4 regions of the Exiguobacterium sp. s194 genome follow, and region 3 is predicted to be linked to each of the others. Evidence: riboswitches for the same ligand, from Rfam matches in the RefSeq annotation. Region 3 holds a riboswitch; each other region holds the start of a gene.

Region 1 (7,598 bases), on a different contig from region 3:
AAGTGGTGGCTTTGGCTCCTACTCCTCTTCTTGTTGATTGGCGGCGGAATCGGGGCATATGTCATCGCCGATGAGATGTCCCGTGCCGTCGTGCCAGACGTCGTCGGGATGACGAACGACGAAGCGACGACCGAACTCGAAACAGCCGGTTTTGTCGTCGAAGCGACAGAGCGGGCGAGCGATAACATCGCCGCTGGCGACGTCATTTCGCAGACACCGCAAGCCGGTCGGAAACCGAAACGCGGAACGACCGTGACGATTGTCGTGTCGGCCGGGAAAGAGACGGTCGCGATGCCGGACGTCGAAGGATTGTCTCAGTCGGCGGCCGAGCGGACGCTCAAAGACCTCGACTTTGCGGATATCGAAATTCAATCCGAGGCGTCGGAGACGGTCGATAGCGGCGATGTCATCTCCCAGTCGATTGCTCCGGACAACGAGGTCGTCCCGTCTGAAGAGACGGTGACGCTCGTCGTCTCGACCGGTAGCAATAAAGTCGAACTCGCCAATTTAGCCGGGTATACGTTTGAGGAAGCGACGACGTACGCCGAACAGAATAGCTTGAAAATCGTCAAACGAGACGAGTATTCAACGAGCGTGCCCGCCAACCAAATCATTCGTCAGTTACCGACGGCCGGAACAGCCGTCGACCCGGGGACGGAATTGACCGTCATCGTGTCGCAAGGGGTCGAACCGACCGACGTCTCGATTGAACGGGAAGTCAACGTCGAAATCGATCCGCCTGCTGAAGGCGAAGAACCTGTGGCACTCGAGGTCGTCATTCGGACGGTAGACGCCCGTGGCGAAGTCGAAGTGTTGCGTGATAAGATAACGGAGACGACGACTTACTCGTATACGCTCGTCATTGCACCGGACGAAGTCGGAACCGCGACGATCGAAGTCGACGGGGAAGTCGTCCGGACGGATACGGTGACGTACGCACAAGCAAAAGATTCACAATGAAGAGGTGGCGCGCGCGTCGCCTCTTTTTCTAAGGAGGTCATAGGATGAAAGGTACGATTATTCGATTACAAGGCGGGTTTTATGATGTCATGACGGAAGAGAAACAAGAGATCCGTTGTCGCGCCCGCGGCAATTTCCGCAACCGGAACATCTCGCCGGTCGTCGGCGACGATGTCGATATTCAAGACCAAGGGGACGGCACAGGCTATATCTTGGCCGTCGATGAGCGGTCGAACCATCTCGTCCGCCCGCCGATCGCTAACATCGATCAAGCGTTCTTGCTGTTCTCGGTCAAGGAACCGGCATTCTCGTTCCATCTGCTCGACCGTTTCCTCGTCTTAATCGAATCGAAGCAAGTCCATCCGATTATTGTCTTAACGAAAATGGACTTGTTGACGGAGTCGGAACTCGAAACGATTCAAGCGGCAGCGGCCTTATATCGGTCAATCGGCTATGAGGTCATCGAGACGTCGACGGAGACCGGGTCGGGGATTGAACAAATTCGTGGGTCGTTTAAAGAGAAGACGAGCGTGTTTGCCGGACAGACCGGAGTCGGCAAGAGTTCGCTCTTGAACGCGGTCGCGCCGGAACTAGAACTCGCGACCGGGAAAATCTCGAAGTCGCTCGGCCGAGGCAAGCACACGACGCGTCACGTCACGCTCATCACGCTCGCTGACGGGCTCGTCGCTGACACGCCTGGTTTCTCAAGCCTCGAGTTCCCAGAAGAACTCGAAGTCGAGGAGATGCGCTGGTGCTTCCCTGAGTTCGTCGAGCGGCACGACGACTGTAAGTTCCGAGGCTGTGCCCATTTGAACGAACCGGGTTGTGCCGTCAAAGCGGCCGTCGAGGCGGGAGAAATCGCTTCCACCCGTTATGAGAATTATGTTACGTTTATGGCAGAGTTAAACGATAGACAACGGAGGTACTGACATGATTAAAATTGCACCCTCGATTTTAGCGGCGGACTTCGCCAACCTAGAGGCAGAAGTGAAGGCGGTCCAAGAGGCCGGCGCGGATTATATCCATTTTGACGTCATGGACGGTCAATTCGTCCCGAACATCTCGATCGGTCTCCCGGTGCTCGCGAGCTTACGGAAGAAGTCGGACATGGTGTTAGACGTCCACTTGATGATCGACCAACCGGAGCGCTTCGTCGAAGACTTCATCAAGGCGGGAGCGGACATCGTCACCGTCCACGTCGAAGCGACGAACCATTTGCATCGCGTGCTTCAACAAATTAAGGCGGCCGGAGCCAAGTGTGGCGTCGTTCTCAACCCGCATACGCCGCTGTCATTGATTGAACACGTGCTCGGTGACGTCGACATGGTACTTCTCATGACGGTGAACCCTGGCTTTGGGGGTCAGAAGTTCATCGAATCGGTCGTGCCGAAAATCGCGGCGTTGAACGAGATGCGCCAAGCGCGCCGTCTCGACTTTGAAATCGAGATTGACGGCGGCGTCAACGCGGAGACTGCGAAATTATGTATCGATGCCGGTGCTGACGTGCTCGTGGCCGGCTCGGCCATCTATAACGAGCCGAGCTATAAAGATGCAATCGATAGCATTCGCAACGCATCTCGTGTATAATCGTCCATAGAACAACAAATATTGTCGCAAGGGGTGTCACATTCTGTGGCTGAGAGGCATACGCTAACCCTTTGAACCTGTTCCGTTCACACGGACGTAGGGATGTGGCGAAAATGCACGTTGCTACTCGATAGCAGCATGGCGTTTACGTCATGCTGCTTTTTGTCGTTCGCTCATATTTTAAGGAGGGAAATAGATGAAACAACGTTTAAAATTACAGGCGCTCATTGAAATCTCATTGTTCGCCGCACTCGGTTTGATTTTTGATTTGCTCATCCCGTTCCGGATGCCGCAAGGCGGGTCAATCAGCTTGGCGATGTTGCCGATTTTCGTCATGGCGTATCGTCACGGTTTGAAAGGCGGACTTGCGACCGGTGCACTTGTCGGAACGCTGCAACTGCTGTTCGGGGCCTATATCTTCACGCCTGTCCAGTTCCTGCTCGACTACACGTTCGCTTACGGTGTCGTCGGGATGGCGGGACTGTTTGCTGGTCAAGTGAAACGAGCCGCCAAGGATGAGGCGAAAAAGACGCTCGTCGTTTATTTGGTGCTCGGCGCGCTCCTCGGTTCACTGCTTCGTTACGGCGCCCACGTCTTGTCGGGGATCGTCTTCTTCGCCGAATACGCGGAAGGTCCGGTCGTCGCCTACTCGTTCGCCTATAACATGACGTACATGCTCCCGTCCTTCCTCGTGTCGGCCGTCGTCCTCGTCCTCTTGTTCGTCTCGGCGCCGCGCTTCGCGACGCTCGCGACCCGGGACGTCCGCTAATGCGGGTGTTGATTGTGGCGGCCAGCCCGGAACCAATCTCGGGACTCCCGCGTGACGTCGATTACATCATCGGCGTCGATGGGGGGTACGAGACACTGTTGAACCACGGGCTGAACCCAGATCTCGTCGTCGGCGATTTCGACTCCTTCACGGGCGAAGTGCCGATCGACGCCGTCCGCTATCCATCTGAGAAAGATGTGACCGACCTCGAGATCGCTCTCGAGGCGGCACGGGGGCATGGCGCGACGGAGATGATTGTCTACGGTGCGCTCGGCGGCCGGCTCGATATGACGCTCAGCAATATCGGTCTGCTCGAGGCGTATCCGGAGATGCGTCTCGTCACGGCAGGGCAGACGGTACGACTCGTCGGGTCGGGACGCTATGAACTCCCGCGTCAAGACGGTCACTATTTGTCGCTCATCCCATGGAAGCAGGCGAACGTGACCATCCGCGGCGTCAAATATCCGCTCGACCGTCACGATGTCGTCAGCCATGAGGCGCTCACCATCTCGAACGAATGGGACGATGAAGCGGCGGATTTGATCGTGCACGAAGGCATGGTGCTCGTGCTGTATGTCAAAAAATGAACACAAAAAAATCCCATCGGCGAATGCCGCTGGGATTTATTTCGTTCGTGTATAAAAATTATACGCGTTCAACGAGACCTGATTTAAGAGCGCGAGCTGAAACCCAAACTCGTTTAGGTTTACCGTCAACGAGAATACGAACTTTTTGTACGTTTACACCCCAAGTGCGTTTTGTCTTGTTGAGTGCGTGCGAACGGTTGTTACCTGATTTAGGTGATTTACCTGTTACGTAGCATTTACGTGCCATGCGTTTCCCCTCCTTTTTTATGTGGGTTCGTCCTAATAGACACTCGTTTATATTAGCACGGGTTTTTTCACGATGCAACTAGAAAATCATAGGATGACAAGAAAAAAACTTGACATTACTGGAAAGGATTTTAATAATGAATGAGGGTTACGGCTATAATTGACCGAGTTTATGGAGCAGGTTCTTTTAATAACTAGGTACTTATTGTAGAATGTAGTGAAGGAATCATTCCGAATAAAGGAGGCTACTCCATATGGCAATTGAAATGAAGACAACATATGGCAATATTGACATCACGAACGACGTGGTCGCGACACTCGCAGGCGGTGCGGCGATGGAATGTTTCGGCGTTGTGGGAATGGCGTCTCAAGCTCAATTGAAAGACGGGATCGCAGAACTATTGAAACGTGAAAACTACGCCCGAGGCGTGGTCGTACGTCAAGATGGAGAAGACGTACATATCGACATGCACATCATTGTAAGCTACGGGACGAAAGTGTCGGAAGTCGCATACAACGTGCAAAGCCGTGTAAAATACACGCTCGGTGAAACTTTAGGATTAAACGTTTCGTCGGTAAACATATTCGTACAAGGCGTTCGTCTGACGAATGACTGACGAGAACGAAGGAGGATTTGGTGTGGGTTTAAAACGTTTAGATGGATTGGTGTTCGCGAACATGGTCGCGAACGGTGCAGCCAACTTGAGCCAGAATGCGGATTATGTAGATTCGCTTAACGTCTTCCCGGTGCCGGACGGCGACACGGGGACGAACATGAATTTGACGATGACATCGGGTGCGAAAGAAGTGGCCGCACTCAACTCGGCGAATATCGCTGACGTCTCATCGAAGTTTGCACGCGGTCTCTTGATGGGGGCACGTGGGAACTCGGGCGTTATTTTGAGCCAGTTGTTCCGTGGTTTCGGTAAAGCAATCGAAGGCAAGACAGAAGTGTCGACAGTCGATTTCGCCGAAGCGTTGAAACGTGGCGTCGATACGGCATACAAGGCGGTTATGAAACCGGTTGAAGGAACGATTTTGACGGTTGCTCGTGAAGCGGCCGACGAAGCGCTCCGTGCTTCAGAGTCGACGAGCGACTTCAACGAGTTCATGGAACTCGTGATTGTCGAAGCGAAAGCTTCACTCGAACGGACACCGGACTTATTGCCGGTCTTAAAAGAAGTCGGCGTCGTCGATTCAGGCGGCCAAGGCTTGCTCGTCATTTATGAAGGGTTCCTCGCGAGCCTCGAAGGCAAAGAACTTGAGAAACCACATGCACCGGTCATGGATGCGCTCATTGAAGCTGAACATCATGCCCACGCCGCGCAAGGATTCATGTCGACGGAAGACATCGAATTCGGCTATTGCACGGAAATCATGGTCCGGTTCCAAGACGAGAAATTGAAGGACGTGCCGTTCAACGAGGACGCGTTCCGCAATGAATTGTCTGAACTCGGTGACTCGCTCCTCGTCGTCGCAGACGAAGAGTTGCTCAAAGTTCACGTTCACGTCGAGACGCCAGGTGACGTCATCACGAAAGGACAGCGTTACGGGGAACTCGTCGCTGTCAAAATCGAGAACATGCGTCAACAGCACTCGACCATCTTAGAAGAAGAACATGGCGCCAACCAGCACGGCGTTCAAACGGCTGCTCCGACGGCTCCGAAGGCGAAAGCGCCGTTCGCGATCGTTACGGTCGCGATGGGCGAAGGTGTCAGCGAATTGTTCCGTTCACTCGGGGCGGCCCACGTCATCGAGGGCGGTCAGACGATGAACCCATCGACGGAAGATATCGTCAAGGCGATTGAAGCGGCCAACGCGGATCACGTCTTCATCTTCCCGAACAACTCGAACATCATCATGGCTGCTGAACAAGCGGCCTCGGTCGCACCTTGCGGCGTCTCGGTCATTCCGACGAAGACGGTGCCACAAGGACTCGCGGCAGCGATCGCCTTCAATCCGGAAGCGGATGTGGAAACGAACGAGAGCGTCATGAAGGCTGCGGCAAGCGCCGTCAAGTCTGGTCAAGTGACGTATGCGGTTCGTGATACGAGCATCGACGGTGTCGAGATTCGTAAAGACGACCACATGGCGATTGCCGAGAAGAAAATCGTCGCCTCATCGGCTTCGAGCCTCGAAGCGGCGAAAGCGCTTGTCGACGCGCTCGTGGATGCCGATGACGAAATCATCACGATTTTGACGGGCGAAGGTTCGTCAGCGGAAGACGTCGTAGCACTCTCGGCGTATATCGAGTCGAAGAACGACGAGATTGAAATTGAGGTCCATGACGGGAAACAACCGCTCTACTCCTACATTTTTAGTGTGGAATAAGCTGTAACTCAGCCCTACCTTCTGTATAATGAAGGTAGGGTTTTTTTGAAAGGGGGAAATGCGATGAAATATCGCAGTGTGTTTGATATCATCGGTCCGGTCATGGTCGGTCCATCGAGTTCGCATACGGCCGGAGCCGCGCGCATCGGCCTCATGGCTGGGAAGTTGTTCGGGCGTACGCCACGGCTCGCGCACATCACGTTTTATGGGTCGTTCGCCGATACGTATCGGGGGCACGGTACCGATGTTGCCATCGTCGGCGGCATCATGGGCTTCGATACGTTCGATTTGCGCATCCCGCAAGCACTCGATATCGCCAAAGAGCGCGGTATCGAGGTCGTCTTTGAGACGAGCGATGCGTTGACAGACCATCCGAACACGGCCCGGGTCCACCTCGAAGACGAGGATGGCACGTTCGAAATCGTCGGGATTTCAATCGGCGGCGGGACGATCGAGATTACCGAGTTGAACGGATTCCCGCTCAAACTGTCAGGCGGCGGTCCGGCACTCGTCGTGTTGCACCATGATCGCTTCGGGGCGATCGCGGCCGTGACCGGCATCTTGGCCCGGCATGAGTTGAATATTGGGCATATGGAAGTGAGTCGTCACGAGAAAGGCAAGCAAGCGCTTATGGCGATTGAGATTGATGAACATCTGTCAAAAGACGTGTTAGCGGAAATTGAACGGTTACCTCAAATCGAGCGGGTAGCCATCTTTGGGGAATAAGGAGAAACCAATATGTTTAAATCAGTAGAAGAATTAGTCAGAACGGCAACAGAGCGAGGCATTCCGATTTCAGAAGTGATGATCGAGCAAGAAGTGCACGTCAGACGCTCGACGCGGGAAGAAGTCGTCGGCATGATGGAGCGCAATCTAGAAGTGATGGAAGAAGCGGTCGCCCGGGCACTCGAAGGCGTGACGTCCGTGACGGGTCTCACGGGGAACGATGCCGTGCTCATGACCGACTATATCCGTTCCGGCAAATCGCTCGCCGGAGACTTGATTTTAGATGCGGTCGCAAAAGCGATCGGCACGAATGAAGTCAACGCGGCGATGGGACGCATCTGCGCGACCCCGACCGCCGGAAGCGCCGGTGTCGTACCGGGTACGTTGTTTGC
Region 2 (7,598 bases), on a different contig from region 3:
TCGACCAATACGAAAAAGTCCCGCCGCTCTTGAAGGCCCTCGAGAACGATGGAATCACCCCGTTCCGCGAGACGTTCGAGCACGTCGTCATCGCCGGCGACGGCATCCATCATACATACGCCGATATCCATCCGTTCAAACTCGACGACGGCACGTACGCTACCGTCTATGAGAGTGAAAATGGAGACATCGCCAACGGTCCCGAGTCGGTCGCGCCGCTGTTTTGGCAAGAAGCGTCGTTCCTTCAATTCGTCGAAGAGATTGAGAAACGAAAATACGGAACGAGTGCCCCGCCGACGGACGTCGTCTTGACACAAGACGAGTTCCAGGCGCTTTATAACCGCCACGCCTATACGTCCGCGCTCATCGTCGAGCTCGACGAATGGGGCGTACAAGTGGCGCGCGACCCGCTCGAAGATATCATCATCGCTGGGAACGGGGTCAAGGAAGTGAAGGCCGATTTAATCGTCTTTGAAGTCGAGGGCGGTTACGCCATCGTCTACGACCAAGACGGTGAAATCTTCAAAGGGCCGGAGTCGATTGCCCCGCTGTTTTGGAACGAGACGGATTACGAAACCTTACTTCAGAAGTATGAATGACTTATCGGACACTTCGTTTCAAGTCCCGGTACTCGAGTAACAAGTTGAGCCATTGCGCCGGCTTATCGCTCGACTCAGCTACATCGTACCGGTATCTCGTCACATACACATGCCACGACAAGGCACGATAGACGCAACCGAGCTCCTCGGCGATCAGTAGATGACGCCAAAGTACGTCCTTGGGTGCGACGCCGCTCCACGCTTCCAAGTAAACCGTACGCATCGTTTGAATCTGTTTATACCAGGCAACCTCGTCTTCTTCCGGCAATAAGTCGTACAGCGCGTTCCAAAACACGCGCACGCTGAAAAACGGATGCGTGACGGTCGCGTCGCCCCAGTCGAGGATACACAAATCATTCGTCCGTTCCCGCCAGAAGATGTTGCCGCCGTGCAAATCACCGTACTCAAGACTCATCGGCATCCCGGTCGCCAGCTCATCGCACATGGCAATCAATTCATCTTGAAGCGCGAGCACGGCCTCGGCTTTGTATTGCTCGAGCCCGGCGCAGAGCTCAGGTAAATACGTGCGAATTTCGCCCTTCAACTTGGCCGGTCGGCGGTCCGGGATGCCGTAAGACAAGTAGGTCTCGATCTGGTCGATCTCCTGTCGCTGCAGCTGTGCGTATTGACGCAACGCCGCTTCGTATCGACTCACGTCCGGTCGTTCACGTAACGCGTCTCCGCCGATGTCTCGCATGAGCAACCAGTTCCGGGCTGAATCGATGGCGATGACGTCAGGCACGAAATCAGGATACCGCTCGGCAAGAAACGCCGACAATCCGGCCTCGCCGCGGCTGATATCGGTCACCGCTTTGGCGTAGTAACGTTCCTCATTGAGCGCGCCAACAAGCAAGTACGTCAAATCGGTATCTTTGATCACGTGCCACCTCGCATTCGGCACGTTTGCCTCAATCCATCGTTCGAACCGTTCACGAAACGATCGGTCACGCCATGGGATTGCCTGTCTCATCCTGTTCACCCTTTCTTTCATCATCTCCTAGGAGGAAACGATATGGACGTTGTATATTACTCATACCCGGTCGATGCCATCTTGTATATGTACTTAGGGGCGACGGCCGTCGTCAGTCTCACCATCGGGCTGCTCGTTTGGCGTCTGTTCAAGCGCCGAGCTGTCGGCTTTTGGACAACGCTCGTTCTCAGCTTTGTCGGGCTGTCGCTCTCGCTCGTCTGGTTTCAAAACGCGTCCGTCGCCGTGTTCATGGGGACACTCCCGTGGCTGATCAATCTCGTCTTCTCCCTTTTGTTGTACGGCCTATTCATCGGCATCATCTATGTCACGTTCCGACCACGAAAGCTCGACCGCGTCAAATGACGGTATGCTATACTCATGTTAATAAACGACCACTAGGGGAGCCTTCGGGCTGAGACGGCATGCGCCGGACCCTTCGAACCTGATCTGGCTCATACCAGCGTAGGGAAGTGGTGTGGGATTCGTCTGTCTTTCCACGCCACTTTTCCACTTGGAGAAGTGGCGTTTTCATTTTGAAAGGAGACTATCTATGCGTATTCAACAACTCACTTGGATGGCGATGCTCGTCGCCATCGCCGTCATCGGTTCCCTGTTCATCTCGATTCCGACCGGTGTCGCCCGTGCCTATCCGATTCAACATATGGTGAACGTCATCGCCGCCGTCACCGTCGGACCGATCGGGGCCGTTCTCGTCGCGTTCGTGACCGGACTCGTCCGTGTCATGACCGGTACTGGGTCGCTCCTCGCGTTCCCTGGTGGCATGATTGGCGCACTGCTCGCCGGTATCTTTTATATGAGGACGAACCGCGTAGCCTTCGCCGCATTTGGTGAAGTCATCGGGACCGGCCTCATCGCTTCGCTCGTCGCCGTCCCGTACGCCAAGGTGTTGATGGGGACCGAGTTCGGGGCGCTGTTCTTCTTCCCGGCCTTCCTTGCCTCGAGCGTGACTGGGTCCGTGCTCGGCTGGATCGTCTTGGCTCGGGTCAAGCAATTGCGACCGCTCACGGCGAAGCGATAAGTACTTCCCTCCCACTGATATTAAATGGTAAAATCAGGATATCAAATATTAGGAGGTCATTTCTTGAATCGATTGACGCTATTACTGGCTGCCACCGCTTGCCTGTTCATGTCCGGTCTCTTGTACACGCTTGAACGCATCGCCACGTTCACCCGCTGGAATGCTCAAATTGCGACGGGCACGTTCTCCAGCGAGCCGATGTTCGTCGATGTGCTGCTCCAAAACGTGTTCATCTCGATTTTCGGAGTGGCTGCGATCGTTCTCTTTTTCAAAGCGGGCAGTGCTGTTCAAGGCTCAACGACGACGAAAACAGGGACGGCCGACTTATGACGGCTGTCCCTGTTTGACGTGATACACCCAAATCTCTTCCCCGTTCGCCTCATCAATCAGGCCACTGTCGACAAATCTCCCCTTCGCATAGAACCGTTTCGCCGGTTCGTTCATCGGATGCAGACTGAGGATGAGGTCATCGACATCGAAGCGTTCTTTCATCCACTGAATCGTAAGTTGTAAACATGTTGAACCGATGCCTTTCCCTTGCTCTGTCACATCGATCATAAATCGATCGAGCCAGATGTAACGCTCCACCTTGTTCTCGGCCCCAATCATCATGAAGCCGACGGAATGCTCATCGCGACAAAGCGCATAGCACTGCCACGCATATTTGACATCGGTTTCCATCTCGCGAAGCGATTCGGCGTTTGTTTCGATAAAGCGAGCTTGGTCAGAAGCGACGGTCAAGGCGACAACAGCCTCCCGGTTCGTGTCATCGACAAGTTGAATCGTCAGCGTATCGGCAGCCATCGGCGCACCTCTTCCATGTCCAGTCCGCGCTTCGGCAAAATATAGGCGCTGACCGAGGAGTTGTATAGATACACATAATCGTCCTCCTCGACGACTTCCTTGATTCCTGCCCATGACACACGCGTCTCGCCGAACTCATTTAAATCGCGCAGACCAGTCTCCTCCAAATCCATCGTGTGGGGGCCAATCATGCCTTCGTTGCTGCGCTCGTCGATGAGACGCCGCGTCTGCTTCCGGACATGCCGTTCAAAGTATTTCGGATAATACAGGAACCAAAGAATACTCGCGACCCCGTATATGCCATATAGCCACCAGTCCGTCTCTTGGAGCCACGTCGCCAGCACGAAAGCAGCGCCTAAAAAGATAAGTGGTCCGATGATTCGCTGTAAGAGGATCATCCGCTTTCCTGTTTTCGAACGTTTAATATGGCTCAAGTTGAACCGGATATAGTCGTCTTCTGTCAATTCGTATTGGATTTTCATCATCATTCCCTCCTCGGTGTCCTATACGTCTCGTATGAAGAAAAGTTCCGTTCAGGACGTTGATTGGATAAACTAAAAGAAAGGAGTGACATCATGAAACAAATCCATCACATCTGTATTCAAACACCCGACTATGAGGCGTCCAAACAATTTTATGAGGCGCTCGGCTTCGAACTCGTCCAAGAGTCACCTGACTTTCATACGCGCGCGTACAACAGCTGGCTCAAACTTGGCGATTTCTATATCGAGCTTCAAACGGCAAAAGTCGACGAGACGTTGTCGCCTTATTCAAAGCACGTGGCCGGCCCGGTCCACTTCGCGCTTTATGTCGATGACCTCGAAACAGAAGTGCGGCGCCTCGAGGACCTCGGTGTAACGTTCCTACCAAAGCACGGCGGGAACATCTACTTCGTCGTCGATGGTCATTTGAGTAAATTAAAAGCCCCGGAAGGCACGATTATCGAGCTCCGGGACACGTTTGTCATCAAGTGAGGCGCTGCCTCGCTTTTTTTATTGCTAAAATCGCACACCCTCATGTTTTTCGCCGTCTTCGAACAGGTACATGACAGAGAACACACTTTGTCCGTAACGTTTGGAGGCCTTTCATGAAATATCTCGATTATTGGAGTTACTTATCGCTCTCCCTCGCCAAGCTGTTCCTATTCAGTCTGTTGACGGCGAGCGCGTTCGACCTGCGCTTTTTGTTCATCAATCTAGCGACCATCTTGATGATGACGAGTTGGGCGCTACTCATAAAACAACAGACGCGCCGCTGGATTTTGTTCGCGTCGCTGTTTCTGCACAGCACGCTCCTCATCTCGGACGTCTGGTACTACCGCTATTTCGGTAACTTGCTGTCGGCCGCCCTACTGTCTGATATCGGCCAGATGGGAGACGTCGGGGGCGGCTTTCTGACACTGATTCAAGCGCCCGACTTCATCTTGTTCACGGACTTGCTCGTCTACGCGGCTGTCCTCCTCTATATGAAGCGACACCCCATCACGGAACCGAAACGTCTCGGTCGCCGTTTGGCGGTCGCCGGTTTTCTTATCGGCTTCATCGTCTTTACCGTCCCGACCGTCGTTCATTACGCCGAAACAGATCACCGGAAAAGCTCGATTTCGAATATGCGCGAGTATTATCAGCTCGGCTTTTGGGGCTATCACGGCCTCGATGCATTCCGCGGCATTCAGGACGCCCTTCATCTCGATGACGACCTGACAGAACGGGAGCGCAACCAAATCGAAGCGTTAGCGACCGAACCAGTTGAGACCACAGCCGATACGAACGTCATCGTCGTCCAACTCGAGTCGTTCCAAGCGTCCGTAATCGGCCAGACGGTCAACGGGCAAGAACTGACGCCGAATCTGAATGCGCTCCGCGATGAGATGCTGTATTTCCCGAATTTTTATCATCAGACGCACGAGGGACGGACGTCTGATGCGGAATTCACCGTCAACGCCTCGCTATACCCTGTCAAATCGGGGTCGGTATACACGCAGTATGCGACGAACACGTTTGACGCCTTGCCTGAGCTGTTACGACGAGCCGGCTATGATACGGCCGCGATGCATGCGTTCGACAAGGAGTTTTGGAATCGTGCCAACTTCTATGAGCAGATTGGCTATAATCACTTCTTCCACCAAGACGATTATCCGGCCGATCCGGTCATCGGTATGGCCGTCGGCGACAAGGAGTTTCTGACGACATCGGTCGACCACTTGGACACGTTGGACGAGCCGTTCTATTCCTTCATGGTCGCGTTGACGAGCCATACGCCGTATGAGATTCCGGACGAGGAGAAACGGTTGGATTTATCGGAATACGAGGACCCGCTCCTCCAAGACTATTATCATACCGTCCACTACACCGATGCCGCCGTCGGTCTCATGATTGAACGACTGAAAGCCAACGGAACGTGGGACGACGCCTTGGTCGTCTTTTATGGCGACCACGACAGCGGATTGACCGCTGCCGGTGACGAGATGGCCGTAAAAGCAGATGCCGACTCCACGGTCGATTTGTTCCAGCTTGACCGCTCCGTCCCGTTATTCATCAAACCGGCCGGACTTGAACGAGGTCAGACGGTGAAGGTGAGCGGCGGTCAAGTCGATTTGGCCCCGACCATCCTCGATTTGCTCGGGATGACACCGACGTACATGCTTGGAAATTCGCTCCTCGACGACGAGCCCAATTTGACCGTGTTCCGGAACGGCTCGTTCCGCTACGACGACCTCTATTTCGTACCGGATTTGACGGAGCCGGTCGGCAGCGGTATGTGTTATTCGGTCGAGACCGGCGATGACTTGCCGCTTCAAGCATGTGAACCATACATTGACGAGGCCGCCGAACAGCTCCGTTTATCCGATACGATCATCGAGAAGGACGCCCTGTCCGACTTCACAGCAAACGACAAACAAGCCGCCCCGAAGTAATCGGGACGGCTTGTTTTGGTCAGTAGACGTTTCGTAACGCGGCGACATCGATCTTTTTCATCGGTAAGAACGCTTGCGTCACTCGCGCCAATTGTTCCTTTGTTCCGGTCGTCAGCATCTCTTCCATCTCCCACGGCACGATTTGCCAGGAGACGCCATAACGGTCCTGGAGCCACCCGCACTGTTCCGCTTCCGGGACGGCCGACAGCTTGGCCCAATACTCATCAATTTCATCTTGCGACTCACAAAATGCGATCAGCGATTGCATCTCATTGAAGGCGAATTGATGATTCTCCGCGCTGTCCATGGCGACGAACTCGCGTCCGGACAAGACGAAGCGGGCGTAATTGAGCTTCCCTTCCAACTCTGGACCGTCTGTCGCTTCGTAACGAATCATATGGTCTTCGAGCACATAAGAATCCGGGAAGATGGAGATCCAGTCGTTCATCGCCGCCTCTGCGCGGCCGAAGACGTCCCCAACGAATAAAAAGCATGGGGTCACCGTCTGGATGTCCATCCCGCCGCTATGCATGATTTGCCAGGAGACACCGTACTTGTCTGTCAACCAGCCGTAGCGCTCACTGAAATCATACGTGTCGAGCGGCATGAGCACCTCTGCCCCCTCCACAAGCTCGTTCCACAGCGTCTCCACTTCTTCCGACGTCGGGAACGCAACCATGTATGAGATGGACGGGTTGCGCTCCTTCAGCGGACCAGCACCGAGCAGTTGAAAGAACTGTCCCGCCAGCGAGACGGTCACAATCGTCGTCTCACCTGATGGCGTATCCGTCAGTTTTGTCGTATAGTCGACGAATGAATCAGGAAATCTCGACACGTACCACTCCGCAATCGCCTCGACGTCGCCTTCGAACCAAATGCACGGGATAATCGGTTGAGTAATCATAATCCTTTCTCCTTTCAGACTTCACGCAGACGGTACACGTCACGGACGGCGAGTAGCGTCTCAGCTGCCTTTCGGTATGCTTGGTAATGTGGTGAGTTGATGTGATGGTCAAGCGCCATCTCGTCTTCGTACTTTTCATAGAACACGAACGTGCCCGGGGCATCGATTGACTCATGGAGCACATACGTCAGGCACCCCTTCTCTTGTCGCGACGGAGGAATGACCTCATCGAGCGCTTGCCGTAACTCGTCCTCTTTCCCCGGATGTGCCTTCAAAATAGCGGTGATTGTAATTGCCATATGCGATTCCTCCTCATTTTAGGACTGACGCAAAACTGTTCCCGTTTTGGAAGAGATGTATACGCA
Region 3 (7,598 bases):
CTCATAATATGGCCGTAACCGGCGCCGCAAACCCGGAGACGTTTTCACGAGCAGATAGAACGCGATCAATGCGGAGATGAGGACGCTCGTCAAAAAGAAGAACTGCCAGGCGCGCAAATCCCCCTCGGCCGGGGCGAAGCCGAGCCCGACCGCTTCAGGCGGGACCTGGAACAAAAAGACGAGGGCGAGCAACAGCAAACAGAGCCCCCACGCCGATTTGATGGTCTGATCGTACACGCGGCTTCGTCCGAGCGTTTCAATCATCGGTTTCATCAACCGGGCGTTGAACAATTGGACAATCAATAAATACACGAGAATGATGGTAAAGACGGCCTGTTCGAGCATGGATATCCACTCCTGTCCTTCCTGTTAGCTATATGCTACACTATTCGGGTATTGTCTAGAAAGCTAGGAGGCGGAATCTTGAAACGATTGATTTTGCGACTGACCGGTCTCATGCTTGTGATCGTGCTGTGCCTCGGCGCAATCGGCTGGTTTGGTCAACATGATAAAGTGAACAACGGTCTTTACCGGGCCTATTACGGGGATCACGGCATCCCTGCTGTCCATCGTGACGTGTATGAAGATGCGGCGGCGACGTATGACGTCGATTGGCGGCTTCTTGCCGCGGTCCATCGCGTCGAGACGATTTTCTCCCATAGCTCATCGATGCGTTCATCAGTCGGGGCGATCGGTCCGTTCCAATTCATGCCGCGGACGTGGCTCGGTTGGCAGTACGACACCGACGACCAAAAAGGTGACGTGCCTGAGGACGAGGTCGATTTGACAGACCTCGCGCTGATCGAACAGTATGGCGGTCTCGGACGCGACGGTAACAACGATGGCCAGGCCGACCCGCACAGTCTCGTCGATTCGGCCCATGCAGCCGCTTATTATTTAAGCGAGCACGGTGGGACGACGGCAGATTCGACCGATTCGATTCGGAACGCCATCTTCGAATACAACCGAAGCGAGCAGTATGTCAACGATGTGATGTCGTTTTATGAGTCATATCAAACTGACGTGTCTTATTTACCGGATGACAAGGCGACGGCGACGCAACAAGTCGCCCGCTATACGATTCGCTATTTGGAATGGTTCGCCGGCTGGGTCTGACCTGGCACTATTTGAGCAAAAGTGAGGAAACATTATGAACACCCATATCGAGGAAGTGACGATTCGCGTCAAGTCGGTCTTCAATGAGGACAAGACGAAACGATATATGCGAACGTACGAATTCACAGATGTCGTCGACGGCGTCATCTGTGCCGTCATCATCTACTCACCCCGGATGAGCGATGCCTTCTTGTCTGGCACGACCACGCAGCGGGCGTATATGCTCATGCGTAACCATCTCGATCAACCGATCCGTGAGATGCGCGTCATCAGTCTCGTCCCGACACTCGCCATCAATGACAATCTGCCTTACGTCGAGTCACAGCTTGACGAGGTCAACTTTCATTACGTGGAGGAAACGCTCGACGAGGTCGAGGCGACCGGCGGAATGGTGATCGTCGGCTGGGGCTCGCCAGGACGCTTGATGCACCATGCGACCCCGTATAAGACGCTGTTCGCCGACCACGAGGCCCATATGTTCTGTATCGGCACGACGTCCAAAGGCGAGCCGCAACAGATTCGTATGGCCAACGAGAACACTGTGCTCGAGGCGTTCAATAATGAATCGGTCAAACCGAAGTTTAGAATCGTGAAAGAAACGAAACAAGACGACTCCGAGTGAGTCGTCTTGTTTCGTTTATACGCCAATCCATACGCTCACTCCGAACAATACAATCAAGAGCGACGCCAACAGAAAGTCGTACCGAGTGATGGCGACTACTTCATACGTCGCTCGTGGTTCGCCCGTGAACCCGCGTGCCTCCATCGAGAACGCGATGCGTTCCGCTTGTCGGATCGATCCGGCCAGAAGCGGGATGACTAAATTCGGAACGTGCCGAATGTGATCGAGTCGTGTCTCTAAACGAACGCCTCGCAAAGCATGCGTTTCATACAGTTGCATCAGTTCATGCTTCAAAATCGGAAAGAAACGAAAGCCGACGAAGACACTGTAAGCGATTTTAGGTGACAACTTCCCTTGTTGCATCAAGCTGTAGACGAACCGTTTGGGATCCGTCGTCAGTGTGAACAGGAGTGACAACGCGGTGAATGCTAATACCCGTAAGGAGAGCGTCGCTGCTAGTATCACATTCTCGTCGGTGACGTCGTTGCCGAACAGCGTGAACATGACCTCCCCGCTCGTCTCTTTTCCAAAGACGAGCGTCGTCCACAATGTCCCGAGCGCGGTGAATAAAAACGGAATCATGAATAGCCCCCAGCGCTTCCAGTTCACGTTAGAAAAAAGAATTTGAAGTATAAGCGTTCCGATGAATACCGCAAGCGGCGTCCATGGATTGTACATAAAGGCAAGACCGAACATGAGACACGTCACGGTCATAAATTTGATCGTCGGATTCATCTCTTGAAACGTCATCACGATTCCTCCAGCAATAAACCGTGAGCTTGTAGTAGCTCCGTCTCATTCCAGAGCGATGCATCATATGGCCCACTCAAGTAACCTTCATGCATCAAGTAATAGGTGTTCGCGATTCGGGCGAAACTAAGGTCGTGTGTCACAAACAGAACCGTCTGGCCGGCGCGGATTCGTTCAACCATCAATTCATAAAGCGCACGAAGCGATACCTCATCTTGTCCAGCAGTCGGTTCATCGAACGCGATGAGCCGTTTATTCGAGAGCATCATCACGCCGATGGCGAGCCTTCGTTTTTGACCGTGACTAAGCGAGAGTGGGTGGTCGTTACGAAACGGTCCAAGCCCGAGCCGGTTCATGATGTCCCCAATCGGACGATTATGGCCATATGCGAGTTCACGTGTCACATCACTCGTGATAAATAGATGAGCCGGAGATTGTGGGACGAGTCCCACTTCTTGATGTTCGCGGGCAAGGCTCTTGAGCCAAGTCGATTTGCCACTGCCGTTTCGACCAAGTACGGCAATGAGATCACCCTCGGCGACGGTCAGCTTGCTCGTTGCTAGGTTGAATGTTTTTCGTTTCAATTGCGGTACGTGAAATAAAATAGTATTTCCTTGTATCACTTCAACCGGAGAGAACGTATAATCCGGGCGGGCAACGAACGGTCCGTCATAGTTGATGCGTCCGTTCACGAGTTCCACTTCTCTGTCGAAGAACCCGCCCCATAGGAAGGGTCGATGCTCGATGACGACAACGTTTACCGTCTGTGCGACGTTGTCGAGCCACTGAACGAAACGGGTTGATGTCTCGGGATCAAGGTGCGCGAGCGGCTCATCGAGCAGTAGCCATTCCGGCTTCCCGATCAAAGCACAGGCGACAGCGATTTGTTGCTTTTCACCACCTGACAGGTCATGAATGACTCGGTCACGATAATCGGTCAACTGCAATTCCGCTAAAATCTTGGCCACACGCGCCATCATCTCGTCCCTCGCCACGGCAAAATTTTCGAGTGTGAAAATCAATTCCTCCTCGACCGTCTGCATGACGAACTGACTGTCAGGATCTTGAAACACCGTTCCGACACGACGATTCACCTCACCAGCTGCATACGTATCATAAGAGCGGTCAAACAAGTGTAATTTGCCTGTCACGATGCCATCGCAGTTATCCGGATACAGACGATTCAACAAAGAGAACAATGTCGATTTTCCCGACCCGCTCGCCCCCGTGATGAGTGTCCTCCCAGCCGTTAATTGAAGCGTGATATCCGTCAATACTTCGCGCTGTTTTTCCGGATAGCGGAATGACAGCTGTTCTGCCTCAACCATGCACACGTCCCTGACGCGCGATGGCATACCCTTCGAGCGCACCCGTCCGAAGCAACAAGTCGCTTAAAATCTTACCTCCCAGACCGGCAATGAGCATCCCGCTCGTCGCTCGTAACGCGAACATCGTCGCCACGTATGTCGGACTGAGGGCAGCGAGTCCACCCATGACGTACGTATACGCGAAACTAGTCGCAGCTGCACCAAATCCGGCCAGCATGAGCACCCAAAGGTCATATCGCTTGTAGCTCGTGACCGCAAACGCTGCTTCAGCACCAAGTCCTTGAATGATCCCGACTAAAATAATACGAGGTCCAATCGCGTTACCAATCATCATCTCAATCGTCGCCGCAAGCACTTCGGACAAGAATGCGGCGCCAGGTCGGCGGATGATATAAGCCGCAATAATCGAGACGATGAACCAAATCCCAAAAATCCATTCGTACGCGATCGGTCCAATCAAGCCAGCCCATAGATTCCCGACATGGACGAACGCCAAATAGACGACAGCGAACACGACCGATAAAATGGCCAACAAGACGATTTCTTTTAACTTCCACGACTTAAGCATGCTGTTGTCCCTCGTGTGACGGGCTGTTCACGCTGAACGTCACCGTCATGACGACGTGGCTCGTCTTCGCACGGACCCGGTCGAACGTCGCCTCGTAAAATGAAAACACCGGTTCGATGTCGCCGTGAATGCCCGAGGCGTAATGCATCGAGTCATTGAAGACGCCACGCTCTTTCGCAAAGGCAATTTCTTCGTAGATGATGTCCATATACTTCGCGTCCCCGAGCGGATAGAGGGCGAACTGGGAAGAGACGTACTGGGTCGATACCGGACCGTTCACAGGATCAGTCGTCACGTCGAGCAGGTTGTCTCCTGCCGTGTCGCCTGGGCAGCCGACCGAGAACGTCCCGCTCATCGACATATGTTCCCCGTTCTTCGACGCATGTGACAAGACGGCTTTGGCCACGTCGAACACATGCTCACTGCGTCCCCGGATGACCGTCGAGACGTCATCGGTATGCCGCCAAACGTTTTGCAAGTTCGTCTCTTTCAATGCCCCTTTGATGACACTCACAAAATCAGATGTCATTGGGCTCAGCGTAAAGCGGAATCCGACGATCGGACTCGTACCACATTGGTTGTTCATGTTCTATTCCCCCTTATTGTATGTACACAAAAAAGCCGCATCCATGAGAATGCGGCCACTCGTCCAATGTAATAATCCATTAGAAAAAGTGCCACACTTCCTCACGCCGGTATTACCCGGATCGAGTCATAAGGGATTGGAGCCATGCTCACATCTCAGCCGAAGCACCCCTAGTGTAGTCCAATGTATGCGGTTATCTATGCAACGAGAAGTATAGACGACCGCTCCGAATTTGTAAACGGTTTATGTGAAAGTCACGATACCGTTCCCCGGAAGCGTGTCCTGCAACGTCGTCCAATCGAGCGCCATCTCCTCATCCGTCAACAGACACGCGTCGAGTCCGGCCTCGATGACCGCACGCTCCATCCGCTGCCCGATCAAGACGAGCTCCGTCTGACGGTCCCCGTACGGCTCGACGTAGTCGGCGGCGAGCTCAGGTTCTGCCGTGAACATGAGACTCCGCTCTTCCTCCGGCAGCGTCGCGAGCCAACGTCCCGCGTGTTCGAGCGTCGATGCGTACCCCGCTTGCGAGAACAGGCAGGCGATGTCGTTCCGGGAGGCGATCCATAAGAAACCTTTGGCGCGGACGACTTGATCCGGGAACGCCTCGATCCAGGCGTGGAGCCGCTCCGGATGAAACGGACGGCGGCGGCGATAGACGAACGAACTGATGCCGTATTCCTCCGTCTCTGGTGTGTGTGTCTCGGCCTCTAGTTCTTGAATCCAGCCGGCGGCGTGCATCGCCTGCTCGAAATCGAAAAGATTGACGTCCAACAGCTCCGTCAACTCCACGTTCGCGTAAACTGACGTCAACAGTTTGGCGGTTGGATTGAGCGCCTTCAACAGCCCGGCCATCTCACCGAGTTCTGTCTCGGTCACGCGGTCCGCCTTGTTCAAGACGATGATGTCCGCGAACTCGATTTGGTCGACAAGCAGGTCGACGACCTCGCGGACGTCCGTCTCATCGATGGCCTGCTTCCGTTCATGAAGCGACTCGCCCGAGTTGAAATCTTTCAAGAACCGATACGCATCGACGACCGTCACCATCGCATCGATATAGACACGGCTCGTCAAGTCGATGCCAAGGGCGTCATCGGCGTATGTAAACGTTTGAGCGACCGGAATCGGTTCTGAGATGCCAGATGACTCGATGATAATCCCGTCGAGCTCACGGTCGTTCGTGATGTCCTGTACCGCTTCGAGCAGGTCCTCACGGAGCGTGCAACAGATGCAGCCGTTCGATAGCTCGACCAATTTTTCGTCCGTCCGCGAGAAACCGTTCTGCTCGATCAATCGTTCGTCGATGTTCAACTCGCTCATGTCGTTGACGATGACCGCATATTTCTTGCCGGACCGATTGTTCAACAGATGATTCATCAACGTCGTCTTGCCGCTCCCTAAATAACCGGACAGCACCGTGATTGGAATTCGTTTCATGTATCTTCACTCCTAAATCGTAATCATTACTCTTTAGATAATGACGGGTCACCTTTGTCTTGTCAAGAAAAAACACGCCCGTTCCCGGACGTGTTCCTTTCCCTATTCTTCCAACGCCTTGCGTTCCGCCTCGGAGCGGGGATACGTGTTCGCTTGCCACTCGGCCCGATAAATCGAATCGAGTTGCGTCAGACCGACCTCATCCTCATCCTTATCGGCATCGACACTCGGGGCCTCATCCCAGCGCGGATTCAAATACGTGTGGTCGTCTTCCTGGTTCGAATCCAATAGTTTTTGAATCCCGACCCGGGCCACTGCCGCGAGTGCCAAACCGATGCCTGCACGAACGAGCAATCGCTTCACCATCTCTTTACCTCCTTATCGTCCAAACCGATAGAGCGGCATCCCTTTCACGTCTGTATCGATTTTAAAGACCGACCCCGCGTCCGGATGGGCTTTGAGTGCCTCGTCATCCATTCCTTCACGAGCCGTCGTGATGGCGAGTTGGTTCAAGTCGTCACCGACGAAACAGCACGATGTGACGTTCGGGGCCGGCACGAGCACCTCGAGCACTTTTTCACCCGTCTCCGGGTTCCAGCGCGAGACGCGGCCGCCGGCGAAGTGTGCAATCCATAAGAACCCTTCCTCATCGGACGTCATGCCGTCCGGGAATCCTTCCTCGACGGTGAAATCGATGATGGCCTCCCCTTCGCCGAGCGTACCCGTCTTCAAGTCAAAGGCGTATTTACGGACCGTCTCGGTCGGTGTATCGATATGATAGAACGTCGAATGGTCGGGTGACCATGTCAGTCCGTTCGATAATGTCAACTCGCTCAACATGACCTCGGTCGTGCCGTCGCGATTCAGGCGGTATAGTGTCGCTTGTTCCGCCTCGTCTTCAAGATGGAGCGTGCCGGCGAAGATGCGTCCGTACGGGTCGGCTTTCCCGTCATTGAAGCGGAGCTTTCCTTCCGGGTCGTCGAGTTCGACGATTTTATCGAGCTCTTTTGACGTCTCGTCCCACTCATAAATCCCGTCTTTCAAGCCGACGACGACGCCGTCCGTCACTTTCGGGACCGCGAACCCGATCTGTTGTCCCATATCGAACGACGACAATTCATCTTCCTTCTCATCGTACCACCAAAGTGTATGTCCCTCGATATCGACCCAATAGAAGCGTTTCAGTTCCGC
Region 4 (7,598 bases), on a different contig from region 3:
CCTACATGAAAGAGACGCAAGGGATCCCGTTCATCTTGACCGAGCATGGCATTTATTCCCGTGAACGCGAGGAAGAAATTTTACAGTCGTATTGGATTCCGGCGCCGTATAAGCCGAGATGGGTTCGGTTCTTCCACCACTTGTCCCGCGAGGCGTATAACGCGGCCGATGAGATTATCACCTTGTTCGAGCGGAATCGCGAATATCAGGAATGGATCGGCGCCCCGAGCGAGAAGACGAAAATTATCGCCAATGGGATTGCCGACCGACAAATCCAGGCGACGGTCGATCGTCCGGAGCACGACCTCTTTCAAATCGGTGCCATCGTCCGCCTCGTTCCCATCAAAGACTTGAAGACGATGATTTACGCCGCCAAGATTTTGCAGGAGCGGCATCGTCTGTTCAAACTGACAATCATGGGTCCACTCGACGAGGATGAAGAATATGCGGAAGAGTGCCGTCTGCTCATCGAACAGAGCGGATTGAGCGATTATGTCGAACTGGCCGGGAAAGTGGACGTCCAAACGTATTTGCCGACCTTTGATCTACTACTCCTGACGAGCATCTCGGAAGGGCAGCCGCTCGCGATTCTCGAAGGCATGGCCGCCGGGATTCCGTGGGTCGCCACCGATGTCGGCGCCTGTTCCGAGCTTTTATACGGACGAGCGGATGACCCGTTTGGTCCGGCCGGTTTCATCGTGCCACCGGTTCATCCGGAAGCGGTCGCCGACAAAGTCGAATGGATGATGGATTACCCGCAGGAACGAATGCGGTTCGGCAAGAACGGACGGGAGCGGGTCCGCCAATATTATCGTCTCCAACAAGTCGTGGACCGCTATAAGGCTATCTATGAAGCGAGGAGGGAACAGTATGGCGGGCATCGGGTTTAAGTTACAGAAGTTGTTCCAAGAAGACTACTATTCGTCCCGGCTGAAGGCGTACACGTTCTCCGGCCTCGTCACATCCGGACCGTGGTTGATTGTCATCTTGGTCGTCGGTACGATTCAATGGTTGGCGTTCCAAATGCCGACGTTGTCGCTCGCCGAACGGACGCTCTTCATGATCTCGGTCTCGTACGCGTTCATCTTCTCGCAAATCTTGTTCAGTTTTCAACAGCTCGTCGTCACCCGATACGTGGCGGACTTGTTTTATGAGAAGAAGGCACATGAGATTTTCCCGGTGTTCACCGGGATGCTCAAAGTGACGATTCTCGCGGCAAGCTTGCTGTATAGTATCTTTTGGCTATTGTCGCCGCTCGATTTTCTGTACAAACTGACGTTGTTCGTTTTATTCATGACGATTAACGTCATCTGGGTCATGTTCTTGTTTTTAAGTGCCGCCAAGTATTATCAAGCGGTGGCCTATAGCTTCCTGCTCGGCGGACTTATCTCGGTCGGGAGCGTCTATGCGATTAGCCGTCTCATGGTCGACCCGTCGAGTCTCGAGCTGTTGCTCGGTTTCACGGTCGGGATGATTGTGACGTTGTTCGGGTTGTTCTTCGCGATGCTCCGGACGTTCCCGCTCCGTTACGCGGTGAAAGAGTTCTCGTACTTCAAGTACTTCGACCGCTATCCAGACTTGTTCGCCATCGGCGTGTTGTACGTGCTCGGGATTTGGGTCACGAATTTCATCATCTGGTTCGGTGAAGGACGTGTGATCATCGCGGACTCGTTCTTGTTCAACCCGTATTATGACACGGCCATCTTTTGGTCCTACTTGACGATTATCCCGACGCAGCTCTTGTTCGTCGTCGCTGTCGAGACCCGGTTTTATGAGCGCTACCGTACGTTTTATGGATTGATCAACTACGGTGGGGCACTCCATCAAATCGAGAAGGCGAAACAGACGATGACGTCCGTATTGAAAAATGAGTTGATTCGACTCGCACGGAGCCAAGGCGTGGTGACGCTGTTCGCCATCCTAATGGCGGGCGTGTTCGTCAGTTGGATTGGTGTCCCGGATGAGATCGGTCAAATCTTTCGGATGACGACGCTCGCGGCGTTCGCGAATGCGATGATTCTCATCTTGACGTTGTTGTTGCTCTATTTCGAGGACCGGCGCGGGGCGTTGTTCGTCAACATCTCGTTCTTCACGTTGAACGCGTTGTTCACGTTACTGCTCTTGCCGCGCGGCATCGATTGGTACGGTGTCGGCTTTGCCGTCAGCACGACGATCACGTTCTTCTTGGCCGGCCTGCGTTTGATTTATTATATGGGCAAAGTTGATTATTACGTGTTCGCCGCCTCAAACCGGCGCAAGCTCGGCACCGAGCGGTTCTCGCAAATGGGGACGTTGTTGAACCGGCGATTCTCACGATAAAGGGTTTTCAGTACGGAGAAAGACTGATATGATGTGGTCGTAGATGACCGAATTTCATAATGTTTACCACTAGGGGAGTCGCGTGACGCGGCTGAGATGGACGAGGTCCAGACCCTTTGAACCTGATCTAGTTCACGCTAGCGTAGGGAAGTGGGCGAACCGATTGTTTTCGTACACTTTGTGTAAATCCGACGCCGCTTCCGTTATGGAAGGCGGCGTCTTTTTTGATTACAAAGGAGGAGAAAACATGACATTCACCGCACATTTACGACAAGAGGCCGATGCCTTGTTTCAAGCCAGCTTTGACCATCCGTTCGTCCGCGAGCTCGGAACGGGTGAACTCGACGAGGCGAAGTTTCGGCATTACGTCATGCAAGACTCGTATTATTTGAATCAGTTCTCGAAAGTACAGGCGAAAGGCGCGACACTCGCCCCGAACATGGAAGTAGCGAGCCGCTTTTTGACGCACGCGCTCCATACCATCGAAGCAGAGCATGCGCTGCATCGTGAGTTTTTCACCTTGCTCAACGTGACGGAGGCGGAGTGGGCGACGTTTGAGCCGGCCCCGACGGCTTACGCCTATGCGCTCCATATGCAACATGCCGGTCCAACGCTCGGTGACGTGCTCGCAGCAATTTTGCCGTGCTATTGGGTTTATTACGAGATTGGCGAACGCATGAAAGACACGACACCCGACCACCCGATTTATGCGACGTGGATTGCGACGTACGGGTCGGAATGGTTCCGCGACCTCGTCGAGGAACAGATTGAACGGCTCGACGTGCTCGCTGGGCAGGCGACGGCGGAAGAACGGGTCCGGTATCAACAGCTGTTCTTGAAGAGTTGTTATTACGAGCATGCGTTTTGGGAGATGGCGTGGACGCTCGAGTCGTGGGATTTACCGGCGGGGGTGACACGATGAAGCGCGACTTATGGGACAAAGTCAGAGCCGAACGGCCACTCATCCACAACATCACGAATATCGTCGTCGCCAACTTTTCAGCGAACGGGTTGCTCGCCATCGGGGCGGCCCCGGTCATGGCGTCCGCGGTCGAAGAAGTGGCCGAGATGGCGTCTTTAAGCGATGCGCTCGTGCTCAATATCGGTACACTCGATGCAATGACGGAACGTACGATGATTCGAGCCGGACAGGCGGCGAATCAAGCAGGTAGTCCGATCGTCTTCGATCCGGTTGGTGTCGGGGCGACCTCATTTCGGCGCGACGTCGCCCAGGCGATTCTGCAATCTGTCCGTGTGACGGTCATCCGTGGGAATGCCGGAGAAATCGCGACATTGATTGGTCTCGACGCGGCGGCGCGCGGCGTTGACGCTGGGGAAACGCGGGATGATTTGAATCACATCGCGCGTGAAGCGGCTAAGCGCTACAACTGTGTCGTTGCCGTGACCGGAGAGACGGATATCGTCAGTGACGGGGACGTGACGATTGAAATTAAAGGCGGCACTGGCGCGATGGCCCGGACGACAGGGACCGGTTGTTTACTGAGTGCGGTCGTCGGTGCGTTCCTTGCGGTCGAACGGGATGCGGTTACGGCCACGGCGACAGCGCTAGCCGGTTATGCCCGGTGCGGGGAACTCGCTACCGCTTTGGCCGACGGGCCGGGTGACTTCCCCGTTCACTTCTTGAATGAGCTCGGCAAGATGACGGCGGTCGAGTTGCCGAGTGACCGCATCGAGGTGGTGTCATGATACGGCAGCAAGTGTTGACGATTGCCGGTTCGGATTCGGGCGGTGGCGCTGGCATTCAAGCTGATTTGAAGACGTTTCAGGAGCTCGGTGTGTTCGGCACGAGCGTCTTGACGGCCGTCACGGCCCAAAACACGCGTGGGGTGCATGGGGTCGAGGCGGTGTCACCGGAACTCGTGACGCAACAACTCGATGCAATCGGTTCAGACTTTACGATTGCGGCGTGCAAGACCGGGATGTTGTTCGATGCGGCGCGCATCGAGGTGGTCGCTGATGGGGTGCGGCGTCACACATTCAATCGGCTCGTCGTTGACCCGGTCATGATTGCAAAAGGCGGGGCCTCGTTGCTTCAGGATTCGTCGGTCCAGGCGCTCAAGACATCCCTCTTGCCGCTCGCGACCGTCGTCACGCCGAACGTGCCGGAAGCGGAAGTGTTGACGGGGATGACGATTCGGACGTTTGAAGACAGCATCGAAGCAGCAGAACGGATGTTAGCGTACGGTGTCCGTGCCGTTATTTTAAAAGGGGGACATCTCGATGGCGCAACTGCGGACGATTTGGTCATGACGGCGTCAGAGGCGTTCCTCCTGTCGGCCCCGCGCATCCAGACGAGTGACACGCATGGCACCGGTTGTACGTTCTCGGCAGCGCTCACGGCGGAACTGGCCAAAGGCCATTCTATCCTCGAGGCGACGGTGACCGCCAAGCGATTCATTCAAAGCGCGATCACGCATGGACTCGATATCGGTGCCGGACATGGACCGACGAATCACTGGGCGTATGCGACACATGGAGAGGCAGGTGTGACGCTTGAATCCATCACAACGAACCATCGCTGAGCAGTTGCGGCTTTATTTTATTTGCGGAACCGCAAACGCGGAAGACATGCTCCAGACGGTGGAAACGGCACTTCAATGTGGCGTGACATGTTTTCAATTTCGCGAAAAAGGTAAACATGCACTGTATGGGGATAAAAAAGAAGCGATGGCGAGAGCGTTGCAAACACTCTGCCGCTCATACGATGTTCCGTTCATCATCAATGATGACGTCGACCTAGCAGAGCGCATCGATGCCGACGGCGTTCATATCGGACAGGATGATGCCGAGGCCGCACGCGTTCGTGAGCGAATCGGCCCGGACAAATGGCTTGGTGTCTCGGTGCACACGCTCGAAGAAGTAGCGGCGGCCATCGAGCATGCGGATTATGTGGGCATCGGTCCGGTCTACCCGACGAATTCGAAAGAAGACGCCGGGGCAGTGAACGGGACGATGCTCATCCGCCAAGTTCGAGCCTTGTATCGAGAGCTGCCAATCGTGGGGATTGGCGGCATCTCACCGGAACACGTTTCGATGATTCGGAACGACGGGGCGGACGGCGTCGCCGTCATCTCGGCCATCGCTTCTGCACCGGATGTGGCCATGGCCACACGGCGTTTCGCTTGTCTCTGAATTCAACTTGAGGAGGAAGACAGATGAACGTATTTGTAATAGGCGCGAATGGACAGATTGGAAAACAGCTCGTCGAACGATTGCACGAGGAAGGGAAGCATCAAGTCACGGCGATGGTGCGGAAACAAGAGCAACTCGACGACTTTACATCGAAAGGCTATCAAGCCGTGTTAGGCGACCTCGAAGGTGACGTGTCGTCACTTGAACAGGCGATGTCTGGGATGGACGTGGTCGTCTTTGCGGCCGGTTCAGGCGGCAGTACCGGAGCCGACAAGACGCTGTTAATCGACCTTGACGGCGCGGCGAAAAGTATCGAGGCGGCTCAGGCGAACGGGAATGTGAAACAGTTCGTCATGGTCAGCGCCTTGAAGGCGGAAGATCGTTCGGCATGGCCGGAAGAGATGAAACCATACTATGTCGCGAAGCATCATGCCGATCGTTTGCTCGAGGAGAGCGGGCTCACATACACGATTGTCCGCCCGGGTGCACTGACAGATGATGCCGGTACGGGCAAGGTGAAGACAGGCGACGTCTCGACCGGTGAAATTCCACGTGCGGACGTGGCAGCCTTCTTGGCACACGTCATCGGGCATGACGCAGCCCATAATCAAGCAATCGACCTTGTCAAAGGTGACACGGCAATCGAAGACACGTTTTGAACTACCCCCACCTACGCTTCACTTGGAGGTGGAGGATTCCTGGGTGATCCGGCCTAACGACCGGAACCTGATCAGGCTAGCCCCGTCGTCCCGACGGTTGAAGAGGCCAGGATGCGCTCGGCCTCTCGTTTCAAGTTAAGTCCCGCGTTCACATCGCGGTCGTGGTGGGTCCCACAACCCGGGCACGTCCATATGCGCAGACCGAGATGCTTCACGTCTTTGTGTCGATGGCCGCAACTCGAACAGAGCTGGCTCGAGGCGAACGTCTTGCCGACCTTGACGACGGTCTTGCCGTACCAGCCGGCCTTGTATTCGAGCATACGGAAGAACTCCGACCAGCTGACATCGGAGATCGCTTTGCTGAGCTTGCGGTCCTGCTGCATGTCCTTCACCTGCAGGGTCTCGATGCCGATGACGTCGTGGTTTTTGACGATCTCGGTCGACACCTTGTGCAGGAAGTCGGTACGCTTGTTCGCGATCTTCTCATGGATGCGGGCGACCTTGCGCTTCTGCTTCTGGTAGTTCTTTGCCTCCGACAGCTTGATGTTCCGGTTCAGGGCGATGAGCCGACGCCGCGACAGCTTGCGCTGCTCGCGGGCGAGCTTCTCCTCGAGCGAACGGAAGTAACGGTCGTTTTGGTACACCGTGCCGTCGGACAGGATGGCGAAGTTTTTGAGTCCGACGTCGACGCCGACCGAGGAGCCGGTCTTCGGCAGCTCGTCGATCTCCTGCTCGACGAGGAGGGAGACGAAGTGTTTACCCGTCGCGTTCCGTCGGATCGTGGCGTTCAAGATGCGGCCCTCGACCTGTTTCGAGTTGGCGAAACGCACCCACTTCAACTTCGGCAGCTTGAGCCGGTCGCCGACGATCGACACCTCGGGAAGTTGGGACTTGCCCTGGATGTTCGTCTTGTAGGACTGGACGGGGTTCCGCTTCGACTTGAACCGGGGCCGTTCGTTCTGCCTCTTGAGGAAACGGTCATATGCATCGGCCAGGTGTTTGACGCTATTTTGCACAGAGGTGCTATCGACCTCCATCAGCCAGTCGAACGCTTGCTTCAAGAAAGGGATTTCTTTCGAGCAGGAGCCGTAGGACAGTCCTTTTCCCGTCGCCTCGTAGGTCTCTTCCCACTTCGCCAAGAAGTGGTTGAAGACGAAGCGTGAACAGCCGATCGTCTTGGCGATCAGGATCTCCTGCTCTCTTGTCGGATAAATCCGAAATCGATATGCTTTATGCTTCAACATGATGCTCACCTCCTTTAGGTATTTATACCCAAAAGAGAGGTCGGCGATTCATCGCCCACTTTCACTTGGGCTTCGCCCTTAACGTTTAGAAGTGGGCGTATTCTCGCCTATTTTTGATAAACGAGATGACGACAGCGAGCGGACTTGGTTCCGCTCGCTTTTTGTATGGATGTGTCCGCGCACTCGAGAAAGGATTCGCTTCGACCGATAGAGAAAGTAAGAG

The links. A riboswitch is a leader RNA that binds a small molecule or an ion and turns the genes downstream of it on or off. The one in region 3 is predicted to bind thiamine pyrophosphate.
Region 1: another riboswitch for thiamine pyrophosphate. It lies ahead of thiT (energy-coupled thiamine transporter ThiT); the one in region 3 lies ahead of KNP85_RS07650 (YkoF family thiamine/hydroxymethylpyrimidine-binding protein).
Region 2: another riboswitch for thiamine pyrophosphate. It lies ahead of thiW (energy coupling factor transporter S component ThiW); the one in region 3 lies ahead of KNP85_RS07650 (YkoF family thiamine/hydroxymethylpyrimidine-binding protein).
Region 4: another riboswitch for thiamine pyrophosphate. It lies ahead of tenA (thiaminase II); the one in region 3 lies ahead of KNP85_RS07650 (YkoF family thiamine/hydroxymethylpyrimidine-binding protein).

Annotation. Positions count from the first base shown of each region.
Region 1 covers NZ_JACSLT010000001.1:273,035-280,632, reverse strand. Annotated here, with positions in the region: gene pknB (Stk1 family PASTA domain-containing Ser/Thr kinase) at 1-960, shown strand, start outside; gene rsgA (ribosome small subunit-dependent GTPase A) at 1,005-1,889, shown strand; gene rpe (ribulose-phosphate 3-epimerase) at 1,891-2,547, shown strand; TPP riboswitch at 2,567-2,667, shown strand; gene thiT (energy-coupled thiamine transporter ThiT) at 2,744-3,316, shown strand; gene KNP85_RS01430 (thiamine diphosphokinase) at 3,316-3,903, shown strand; gene rpmB (50S ribosomal protein L28) at 3,962-4,150, opposite strand; gene KNP85_RS01420 (Asp23/Gls24 family envelope stress response protein) at 4,404-4,766, shown strand; gene KNP85_RS01415 (DAK2 domain-containing protein) at 4,789-6,480, shown strand; gene sdaAB (L-serine ammonia-lyase, iron-sulfur-dependent subunit beta) at 6,544-7,206, shown strand; gene sdaAA (L-serine ammonia-lyase, iron-sulfur-dependent, subunit alpha) at 7,219-7,598, shown strand, end outside.
Region 2 covers NZ_JACSLT010000009.1:121,852-129,449, forward strand. Annotated here, with positions in the region: gene KNP85_RS12325 (hypothetical protein) at 1-599, shown strand, start outside; gene KNP85_RS12330 (aminoglycoside phosphotransferase family protein) at 601-1,569, opposite strand; gene KNP85_RS12335 (hypothetical protein) at 1,612-1,932, shown strand; TPP riboswitch at 1,957-2,055, shown strand; gene thiW (energy coupling factor transporter S component ThiW) at 2,120-2,608, shown strand; gene KNP85_RS12345 (hypothetical protein) at 2,672-2,938, shown strand; gene KNP85_RS12350 (GNAT family N-acetyltransferase) at 2,933-3,412, opposite strand; gene KNP85_RS12355 (YcxB family protein) at 3,394-3,894, opposite strand; gene KNP85_RS12360 (VOC family protein) at 3,988-4,386, shown strand; gene KNP85_RS12365 (LTA synthase family protein) at 4,500-6,329, shown strand; gene KNP85_RS12370 (VOC family protein) at 6,349-7,233, opposite strand; gene KNP85_RS12375 (putative quinol monooxygenase) at 7,248-7,532, opposite strand.
Region 3 covers NZ_JACSLT010000005.1:118,155-125,752, reverse strand. Annotated here, with positions in the region: gene KNP85_RS07680 (CPBP family intramembrane glutamic endopeptidase) at 1-345, opposite strand, end outside; gene KNP85_RS07675 (lytic transglycosylase domain-containing protein) at 424-1,116, shown strand; gene KNP85_RS07670 (DUF1643 domain-containing protein) at 1,151-1,738, shown strand; gene KNP85_RS07665 (energy-coupling factor transporter transmembrane component T family protein) at 1,754-2,488, opposite strand; gene KNP85_RS07660 (ABC transporter ATP-binding protein) at 2,488-3,816, opposite strand; gene KNP85_RS07655 (ECF transporter S component) at 3,809-4,384, opposite strand; gene KNP85_RS07650 (YkoF family thiamine/hydroxymethylpyrimidine-binding protein) at 4,377-4,970, opposite strand; TPP riboswitch at 5,052-5,152, opposite strand; gene KNP85_RS07645 (GTP-binding protein) at 5,214-6,407, opposite strand; gene KNP85_RS07640 (hypothetical protein) at 6,510-6,773, opposite strand; gene KNP85_RS07635 (SMP-30/gluconolactonase/LRE family protein) at 6,786-7,598, opposite strand, start outside.
Region 4 covers NZ_JACSLT010000009.1:74,798-82,395, reverse strand. Annotated here, with positions in the region: gene pelF (GT4 family glycosyltransferase PelF) at 1-890, shown strand, start outside; gene pelG (exopolysaccharide Pel transporter PelG) at 871-2,319, shown strand; TPP riboswitch at 2,381-2,485, shown strand; gene tenA (thiaminase II) at 2,567-3,241, shown strand; gene thiM (hydroxyethylthiazole kinase) at 3,238-4,026, shown strand; gene thiD (bifunctional hydroxymethylpyrimidine kinase/phosphomethylpyrimidine kinase) at 4,026-4,862, shown strand; gene thiE (thiamine phosphate synthase) at 4,834-5,472, shown strand; gene KNP85_RS12035 (SDR family oxidoreductase) at 5,496-6,131, shown strand; gene tnpB (IS200/IS605 family element RNA-guided endonuclease TnpB) at 6,203-7,375, opposite strand.